DNA from 3 places in the Streptomyces sp. KLMMK genome. Region 3 is predicted to be linked to each of the others. Evidence: predicted binding sites of a transcription regulator. Region 3 holds the regulator's gene; each other region holds the start of a gene.
What was found. The regulator HrcA, encoded in region 3, represses chaperone genes, less so after heat shock. The targets are predictions, from matches to a motif close to TTNGCACTCNGNNNNNCNGAGTGCNAA.

Region 1 (3,272 bases), on a different contig from region 3:
GCTTGAGGCCGACCTCCTCGGCGACGACGGTGCCGCCGGTCAGGGTGGCCATGTCGCCCAGCATCGCCTTGCGGCGGTCACCGAAGCCCGGGGCCTTGACGGCCACGGCGTTGAAGGTGCCACGGATCTTGTTGACGACGAGGGTGGAGAGGGCCTCGCCCTCGACGTCCTCGGCGATGATCAGCAGCGGCTTGGAGGAGCCACCCTGGATGATCTTCTCCAGCAGGGGCAGCAGGTCCTGGATCGAGGAGATCTTGCCCTGGTGGATGAGGATGTACGGGTCCTCGAGGACGGCCTCCATGCGCTCCTGGTCGGTGACCATGTAGGGCGACAGGTAACCCTTGTCGAAGGCCATGCCCTCGGTGAAGTCCAGCTCCAGACCGAAGGTGTTCGACTCCTCGACGGTGATGACACCGTCCTTGCCGACCTTGTCCATCGCCTCGGCGATGAGCTCGCCGACCTGCTTGTCCTGGGCGGACAGGGCGGCGACGGCCGCGATGTCGGCCTTGTCCTCGATCGGACGGGCGGTCGCGAGCAGCTCGTCGGAGACGGCCTTGACCGCGGCGTCGATGCCCTTCTTCAGGGCGGCCGGGGAGGCGCCGGCGGCGACGTTGCGCAGACCCTCGCGGACCAGCGCCTGGGCCAGGACGGTCGCGGTGGTGGTGCCGTCACCCGCGATGTCGTTGGTCTTGGTCGCCACCTCCTTGACGAGCTGGGCGCCGAGGTTCTCGTACGGGTCCTCGATCTCGACCTCACGGGCGATGGTGACGCCGTCGTTGGTGATGGTCGGGGCACCGAACTTCTTGTCGATGACGACGTTGCGGCCCTTGGGGCCGATCGTCACCTTGACCGTGTCCGCCAGCTTGTTGACACCGCGCTCGAGGGCGCGACGGGCGTCCTCGTCGAACTTCAGGATCTTCGCCATGGTTGCTTCAAGTCCTCTCAAACGAACTGCGCCCCGGCGCCCGGTTGTCCGGACGGTAGTCGCGGAAACGGGGACCAGGGGCGCAGATCACATCAAACGGGGTGAATTACTTCTCGATGATCGCGAGCACGTCGCGAGCCGAGAGAACGAGGTACTCCTCGCCGTTGTACTTCACCTCGGTGCCGCCGTACTTGCTGTACAGCACGACGTCGCCGACCTGGACGTCGAGCGGAAGGCGGTTGCCGTCCTCGAAGCGGCCCGGGCCCACGGCCAGGACGACGCCCTCCTGGGGCTTCTCCTTGGCGGTGTCCGGAATAACCAGGCCAGAGGCCGTGGTCTGCTCGGCGTCGAGCGGCTGGACCACGATGCGGTCCTCGAGCGGCTTGATGGCAACCTTGGAGCTGGCGGTCGTCACGATCCGACCTCCCCCTTCGGAGATTCACGGGGTTATCTGTCTGAGGTGGCGACCAGGAGGATCCGTCGTCGCGGGTGCCGGATTCTGCCCGTCGCTGCGTTTGGCACTCCCGGGTGGAGAGTGCCAACGGAGCCGAGACTATGACGCGGTTAGCACTCGGTCAAGCGGAGTGCCAATTCGCCGTGCGGCGAGCTTGCAGTTCACCCCTGGGGGTAAGGCACCCGGCCGGTCGGGGCGGCGCGCTCCTGCGTTCCGGCGCGGAGGTGGATCTGCCCGCGGGCCACGGGTCGTAATCCTCCGGATTCCCATGCGGCGCGTACGACGCGTGCAGCGCGTAGGACGCGTGGGGCGCGCACGGCGCTACCGTGCGCACAGCCGGATGCCGGATGCCCGGCGCCCGGCCGGCCTAGACGTAATCCTCCAGGCGCGCCACCGTGAACCCCTGCCGCTCGATGCTGCGCAGCATGTTGGTGACCATCTGCGTCATGGTCGTGCCCTTGAGCTCCGAGGGGCCGCGGAAGTGGGCGAGGACGATGTCGCCGGAGCGCAGCTTGCCGCCGTCCGCGTAGCGCATGTCGTTGATCTGCATCGTCGCCTCCCACAGCAGCAGCGCCTTCACCCCGCAGCTGCCGGCCGCGGCGAGGGTGGCGTCGTTGTAGTTGCCGTAGGGCGGCCGGAACAGCGGCGGCTTGCTGCCGTACCGCTTCTCCAGGGCGCCCTGCTGGCCGCAGACCTCGCGGCGCTGCGCGTCGGCGGAGAGGGTGCGGAGGTTGGGGTGGGAGAGGGTGTGGTTGTGGATGCCGTTGCGGTTCCCCTCGCCCCGCAGCTGCTCGAAGTAGCCGTAACCGCTGCCCGCGCGGGCGATGTCGTCGGTGAGGAACATCGTGAAGGGCAGCTTCAGGTCCTTGGCCATCTTCACGAATTCCGGGTCCTTCTCCGCCCCGTCGTCGAAGGTCAGGAAGACGACCTTGTCGCTGGTGGGCACGCGCCGGATCACCTTGGGCGCGTCGCCGGCCTTCATCCCGTCCGTCAGCTTGGCGGCCGGCGGGGCGGGCGGCGCGGCGAGGGGCTTGTCCAGGCCCCAGCGGCGGTAGGCGGCGGCGTCCGGGACGGCGGAGGCCGAGGGCGAAGACGCCGCGTCCATACGCGGAGAGGGGGACGCGGACGCCGTTCCCTTGCCGCCGCCGGAGGAACCGGAGCAGCCGCTGAGGAGCAGGGCCAGCAGGAGCGTGCCCGCGGCGGCGGCACGGGCGGACGCGCGGGCGGATATCGGGCCGGAGATAGGGCCGGAGATAGGGGAGCTCACACCTCCGATTGTTGTGCATGTGTTCGAGCCAGGCGGACCGGGCGGAAGGGCGGGCCTGTCGGAGGGCCGGGGAGGGGGCCTGGGCAAGAATGGCTGGGCAAGAATGGCCGGGTGCCAGCACAGAACGAACCGAACAAGCCGAACAAGCCGAACGCCCGGGATGAACCGGACGCGTCGGCGGCCGCCGTCGCCGCCTTCACCGCCCTCCTCACGGACGAGGGCCGCAGCCTGCTCGCCGGGCTGCGCGACCACGACCCCGCCCGGGAACTGGCCACGGCGACCCGGCTGCGCCGCGACCACCCCGCGGAGCTCGTCTCGGCAGCGCTCGGCATGGCCCGGCTGCGGCAGCGGGCGGTGGCGAAGTTCGGGCCGGAGGACGCGTACCGGATGTTCTTCACGCCGAACGGCGTGGAGCAGTCGACGCGGCGGTCCGTGGCCGAATACCGGGCCGGCCGGTTCGCCGCGCTCGGCGTCCGCTCCGTGGCGGACCTGTGCTGCGGCATCGGCGGCGACGCGATCGCGCTGGCACGGCTGGGCATCCGCGTCCTCGCCGTCGACCGCGACCCGCTGACCTGCGAGGTCGCCCGCGCGAACGCCGAAGCGCTGGGCCTCTCCGAGCTCATCGA
Region 2 (3,272 bases), on a different contig from region 3:
CCTGATCTACGGCGTCTCCCTGCCGCTGGGCCGCCCGTTCGTCACCGCCTGCGTCGGCGGCGCGTTCGGAGGAGCGTTCGTGGGGCTGCTGGGGCAGCTGGGCGACACGGTCGGCTCGACGGCCATCGGCCCGTCGGGCTGGGCCCTGTTCCCGCTGCTGCAGGGCGGCCACGGCCTGGGCCGGGCAGTGGCGGTCTACGGGGCGGGCCTGCTGGCGGGCTACGCGGCGGGATTCGCGGCGACGTACGCGTTCGGGCTGAGCCGCCGGTCGCTGCGCGAGCTGAACGCAGAACACCCCGCAGAGAACAACGGATAGAACAGCGGATGGAACAACGGATGGAACAACGGCCCGAGGGCGGCACCCCCCTGGTGGGGGGCACCGCCCTCGGGCGCGTACAGCGTCAGGACAGGTGATCCGTCAGGATCAGAAGTCCATGTCACCGCCGGGCATGCCGCCCGGAGCGGCCGCGGCGGCCTTCTCCGGCTTGTCGGCGATGACGGCCTCGGTGGTGAGGAAGAGCGCAGCGATGGACGCGGCGTTCTGCAGGGCGGAGCGGGTGACCTTGGCCGGGTCGATGATGCCCTCGGCGACCAGGTCGACGTACTCGCCCGTGGCGGCGTTGAGACCGTGGCCCGGGGTCAGGTTGCGCACCTTCTCCACGACGACGCCGCCCTCGAGACCGGCGTTGACCGCGATCTGCTTGAGCGGGGCCTCCAGGGCCAGCTTGACGGCGGCGGCACCGGTGGCCTCGTCGCCCTCGAGCTCCAGCTTCTCGAACACCTGGGAGGCCTGCAGCAGGGCCACGCCACCACCGGCGACGATGCCCTCCTCGACGGCCGCCTTCGCGTTGCGAACGGCGTCCTCGATGCGGTGCTTGCGCTCCTTGAGCTCGACCTCGGTCGCGGCACCGGCCTTGATGACGGCCACGCCGCCGGCCAGCTTCGCGAGGCGCTCCTGGAGCTTCTCGCGGTCGTAGTCCGAGTCGCTGTTCTCGATCTCGGCGCGGATCTGGTTGACGCGGCCCTGGACCTGGTCGCTGTCACCGGCACCGTCGACGATGGTCGTCTCGTCCTTGGTGATGACGACCTTGCGGGCGCGGCCGAGCAGGTCGAGACCGGCGTTCTCCAGCTTGAGGCCGACCTCCTCGGAGATGACGGTGCCACCGGTGAGGATGGCGATGTCACCGAGCATGGCCTTGCGGCGGTCGCCGAAGCCCGGGGCCTTGACGGCGACGGACTTGAAGGTGCCGCGGATCTTGTTCACGACGAGCGTGGACAGGGCCTCGCCCTCGACGTCCTCGGCGATGATCAGCAGCGGCTTGCCGGACTGCATGACCTTCTCCAGGAGCGGCAGCAGGTCCTTGACCGAGCCGATCTTGGAGTTGACGATCAGGATGTACGGGTCGTCGAGGGACGCCTCCATACGCTCCATGTCGGTGGCGAAGTACGCCGAGATGTAGCCCTTGTCGAAGCGCATACCCTCGGTGAGCTCCAGCTCCAGACCGAAGGTCTGGGACTCCTCGACGGTGATGACGCCTTCCTTGCCGACCTTGTCCATGGCCTCGGCGATGAGCTCGCCGATCTGGGTGTCGGCGGCGGAGATGGAGGCGGTGGAGGCGATCTGCTCCTTGGTCTCCACGTCCTTGGCCTGCTCGAGCAGGGCACCGGAGACGGCCTCGACGGCCTTCTCGATACCGCGCTTCAGCGCCATCGGGTTGGCACCCGCGGCGACGTTGCGCAGGCCCTCGCGGACCAGGGCCTGGGCCAGGACGGTCGCGGTCGTCGTGCCGTCACCGGCGACGTCGTCCGTCTTCTTCGCGACCTCCTTGACCAGCTCGGCGCCGATCTTCTCGTACGGGTCCTCGAGCTCGATCTCCTTGGCGATGGAGACACCATCGTTGGTGATCGTGGGGGCGCCCCACTTCTTCTCGAGGACGACGTTGCGGCCCTTGGGGCCGAGGGTGACCTTGACGGCGTCGGCGAGCTGGTTCATCCCGCGCTCGAGACCGCGCCGTGCCTCCTCGTCGAACGCGATGATCTTGGCCATGTGAAGTGGTCCTCCCAGGACGGGGTGGAGACTGCTCCGGACCGCACTGGCGCCCGCGACGGACGGCCTGCGCACCCTGCGGTTCCTTGCCCCGCCTGGCATGCGGACCTCACCGACGGTCCAAATCTGTCACTCTCACTCGGAGAGTGCTAAGCCCAATGATTAGCACTCGACCAGGGAGAGTGCAAGCGCCTCGGGGGGACAGTCACGCCCACGGGGCGCCCGGAGCAGGGGCCCCAGGCAGCCGTACCCACCCCACGCGCCCCGCACACGCGCGAGGGGCTCGCACCCCGTCGGGTGCGAGCCCCTCTGCAAACCGAGCGAGCCGGTGGTCGATGCGCCGCGATCAGACCTGCTGCAGCTTCACCATGTCCGCCTGCGGCCCCTTCTGGCCCTGCGAGATCTCGAACTCGACCCGCTGACCCTCCTCGAGGGTGCGGTAGCCGTCCATCTGAATCGCGCTGTAGTGGACGAATACATCCGCACCACCGTCGACCGCGATGAAGCCGTAGCCCTTCTCCGCGTTGAACCACTTGACGGTGCCCTGAGCCATGCCTAACTCCCCTATTACTGGCCCTTGCGCAGGACCGCACTTCGCGGACCCGGGTCAGACCTCACCCCCTGGCAGCCCAGTGGGTGTGCGCCGGAACGCGTCGACCGCGGCTGAATGTATCTGCACGGATGCCGTCTGCAACAGGTCACTCGGACGAGAATTCCGGGCATGGCCGATCGAGGAAATCGGCTGAACTCCGGGTATTTCAGGGCAAGTCGGGCCGGGTATAACGCAACCAACCCGGCATTTCGTGCACACACTTCGCGCACAACTTGACGGGTTCTCATATGCGTTCGGCACTGACGCCGGGCGGGGATCGTCCCAACTGTATCGCGCTCAACAGGCGGAATCGCCCCGTCCGCTTTACGGACGGGGCGATTCCGGGGACGTCGTGCGGCAATAACGGAAGAACCCTGTGAAACCTCAGCCGCCCGCGACGGCCGGGATGACGGAGACGGCGGAGCCGTCCGGGGTGGGGGTCTGCAGCCCCTGCTCGAAGCGGACGTCGTCGTCGTTGACGTAGACGTTGACGAACCGGCGCAGCTTGCCGGCGTCGTCGAGCACGCGGGCCGCAATGCCGGAGTGGTTCTTCTCCAGGGACTGGAGGACATCGGCGAGGGTCGCGCCTTCGGCGGAGACCTCGGCCTTCCCGCCGGTGTAGGTGCGGAGGAT
Region 3 (3,272 bases):
GGCCCGGCCTGGGGCCGGCCGGACTCCTCCACCAGGTCCCCGCAGAAGACGACCTCGGGCGCCCCGCCCGAGCCCGCGACGAAGACCGCCAGGTCGTGCGCGGTGTGGCCGGGCCCGAGGTTGGCGAGGAGCGCCTGACGCCCGCCGCCCAGGTCCAGCGTCAGCTCCCCGCTGACCGGGTGCCGGGGCGTGACGAGCCGCTCGGCGGCCTCCGCGGCGGCGCCGGGCGCGAGCCCGTACCGTTCCGCGTCCAGGCGCAGCTCCTCGCGCTCGCGCCGCATCAGCTCGGCGGCGCCCACGGCCGCGTACACCTCCGCGCCCGGGAAGGCCGCCGTGCCGAAGACGTGATCGAAGTGGGGGTGCGTCAGAGCGATATACGTCACTCCCCGGCCGAACAGTTCGCGCACCTCGTGCCCGATCTCCGCGCCCTCGGCGACCGTCGAGCCGGTGTCCACGAGCAGCACGCCCGTACTGCCTGTGACGACCCCGACGGTGGCGTCCCACGTCGGCATTCGGCGGCGCGCGACGCCCGGCGCGAGCCGTTCCCACCGTGCTGCATCCCCGTGGCCTTGCTGACCGCTGTCCATAGCAGGACGCTAGCGGGAGCGCGGTACGGTTGCCCGTCCGGCGTCCTGCCGCGGGCACGCGGCGGGGACGGCTCTTGCCCTGCCTGTGGTGCACGGCCGTACACTGGCTGGAGGGCTTTGGCACTCGCGACTGCTGAGTGCCAGGAACGGGCCCCGTAAGACGGTCTGGACTTGGAGGTGCGCGCGATGCTGAGCGAACGCAGGCTCGAGGTGTTGCGCGCCATCGTCCAGGACTATGTGGGTACAGAGGAGCCGGTCGGCTCCAAGGCCCTCACCGAGCGGCACCGGCTGGGCGTCTCCCCGGCCACGGTGCGCAACGACATGGCCGCGCTGGAGGAGGAGGGCTTCATCGCCCAGCCGCACACCAGCGCCGGCCGTATCCCGACCGACAAGGGCTACCGGCTCTTCGTCGACCGCCTGGCGGGCGTCAAGCCCCTGTCGACGCCGGAGCGGCGCGCCATCCAGAACTTCCTGGACGGCGCCGTCGACCTGGACGACGTCGTGGGGCGTACGGTCCGCCTGCTGGCGCAGCTGACCCGGCAGGTCGCGGTGGTGCAGTATCCGTCGCTGACCCGTTCGACGGTGCGCCATGTGGAGCTGCTCTCGCTGGCTCCGGCCCGCGTGATGCTCGTGCTGATCACGGACACCGGGCGGGTCGAGCAGCGCATGATCGACTGCCCGGCCCCGATCGGCGAGATCTCCCTCGCGGATCTGCGCGCGCGGCTCAACAGCCGTGTCGTGGGCCGCCGGTTCACGGACGTCCCGCAGCTGGTGGCGGATCTGGCCGAGTCCTTCGAGCAGGAGGACCGCGGAACCGTTTCTACGGTGCTGGCCACCCTGCTGGAGACGCTGGTCGAGGAGACCGAGGAGCGGCTGATGATCGGCGGCACCGCCAATCTCACCCGTTTCGGTCACGACTTCCCCCTCACCATCCGGCCCGTGCTGGAGGCGCTGGAGGAGCAGGTCGTCCTGCTGAAGCTGCTGGGCGAGGCCAAGGACTCCGGGATGACGGTGCGCATCGGTCATGAGAACGCTCACGAGGGACTGAACTCCACATCGGTCGTCGCCGTCGGCTACGGTTCGGGCGACGAGGCAGTCGCCAAACTCGGCGTGGTCGGACCGACCCGCATGGACTACCCCGGAACGATGGGAGCGGTACGCGCAGTGGCACGTTACGTCGGACAGATCCTGGCGGAGTCGTAAGTGGCCACGGATTACTACGCGGTCCTGGGCGTACGGCGCGACGCCTCGCAGGACGAGATCAAGAAGGCCTTCCGCCGCCTCGCCCGCGAGCTGCACCCGGACGTCAACCCGGACCCGAAGACGCAGGAGCGGTTCAAGGAGATCAACGCCGCCTACGAGGTGCTCTCGGACCCGCAGAAGAAGCAGGTCTACGACCTCGGCGGCGACCCGCTCTCGGCGTCCGGCGGCGGTGGCGGCGCCGGTGGCTTCGGCGCGGGCTTCGGCAACTTCTCCGACATCATGGACGCCTTCTTCGGACAGGCGTCGCAGCGCGGCCCGCGCTCGCGCACCCGGCGCGGCCAGGACGCCATGATCCGTCTCGAAGTGACCCTCGACGAGGCCGCCTTCGGGACGACCAAGGAGATCCAGGTCGACACCGCCGTCGTCTGCACCACGTGCAGCGGCGAGGGCGCGGCCCCCGGCACCTCCGCCCAGACGTGTGACATGTGCCGCGGCCGCGGCGAGGTCTCGCAGGTCACCCGCTCCTTCCTCGGCCAGGTGATGACCTCCCGGCCGTGCCCGCAGTGCCAGGGCTTCGGCACCGTCGTGCCCACGCCCTGCCCGGAGTGCGCCGGCGACGGCCGCGTCCGCTCGCGGCGCACCCTGACGGTCAAGATCCCGGCCGGTGTCGACAACGGCACCCGGATCCAGCTCGCGGGCGAGGGCGAGGTCGGCCCCGGCGGCGGCCCCGCCGGCGACCTCTACGTCGAGATCCACGAGAAGCCGCACACGGTCTTCCAGCGCCGCGGTGACGACCTGCACTGCACGGTCACCATCCCGATGACGGCCGCGGCCCTCGGCACGAAGGTGCCGCTGGAGACCCTGGACGGCGTCGAGGAGATCGACATCCGGCCCGGTACGCAGTCGGGCCAGTCGATCCCGCTGCACCAGCGGGGCGTCACGCACCTGCGCGGCGGCGGCCGCGGCGACCTCATCGTGCACGTCGAGGTCATCACCCCCAACAAGCTCGACCCGCAGCAGGAAGAGCTGCTGCGGCAGCTGGCGAAGCTGCGGGGCGAGGAGCGGCCGATGGGCGAGTTCAAGCCGGGGCAGCAGGGGCTGTTCTCGCGGCTGAAGGACGCGTTCAACGGGCGGTAGGCGCCGGGCCGGGGGTCGCTCCGGGCGCTGAGCGCCCGGCTGCGCACCCCCCTGGTCCTCTACGCACCTGTGTGGTCTTTTTCACCGGACGGGCTCGGATCGAGCCCGTCCGGTGATTGACATGGTCTGTGACACGATGTGGTCATGGCATACGAACCCAGGGTGGCCTCCGTGCTCACCGGCCTGTGCCGGCACCCGGTCGTGCAGGCGCCCATGGCCGGCGGCGTCTCCGGGCCCGCCCTCGCGGCCGCGGTGTCCGAGGCCGGCGGCCTCGGCTTCCTGGCCGCCGGTTACAAGACGCCCGCGGCGATGTACGAAGAGATCAAGCAGCTTCGCGCCCGTACC

Region 1: a site for HrcA is predicted at 1,490-1,516, ahead of groES (co-chaperone GroES). Genes of this name have one in related genera too.
Region 2: a site for HrcA is predicted at 2,210-2,236, ahead of groL (chaperonin GroEL). Genes of this name have one in related genera too.

What each region holds. Positions count from the first base shown of each region.
Region 1 covers NZ_JBAMDC010000128.1:4,213-7,484, forward strand. Annotated here, with positions in the region: gene groL (chaperonin GroEL) at 1-925, opposite strand, end outside; gene groES (co-chaperone GroES) at 1,032-1,340, opposite strand; gene V7793_RS19435 (polysaccharide deacetylase family protein) at 1,747-2,646, opposite strand; gene V7793_RS19440 (class I SAM-dependent methyltransferase) at 2,875-3,272, shown strand, end outside.
Region 2 covers NZ_JBAMDC010000231.1:4,557-7,828, reverse strand. Annotated here, with positions in the region: gene V7793_RS25810 (PTS transporter subunit EIIC) at 1-316, shown strand, start outside; gene groL (chaperonin GroEL) at 425-2,047, opposite strand; gene V7793_RS25800 (cold-shock protein) at 2,394-2,600, opposite strand; gene V7793_RS25795 (ubiquitin-like small modifier protein 1) at 3,024-3,272, opposite strand, start outside.
Region 3 covers NZ_JBAMDC010000159.1:282-3,553, reverse strand. Annotated here, with positions in the region: gene V7793_RS21555 (MBL fold metallo-hydrolase) at 1-587, opposite strand, end outside; gene hrcA (heat-inducible transcriptional repressor HrcA) at 774-1,790, shown strand; gene dnaJ (molecular chaperone DnaJ) at 1,791-2,927, shown strand; partial or broken gene V7793_RS21540 (nitronate monooxygenase) at 3,090-3,272, shown strand, end outside.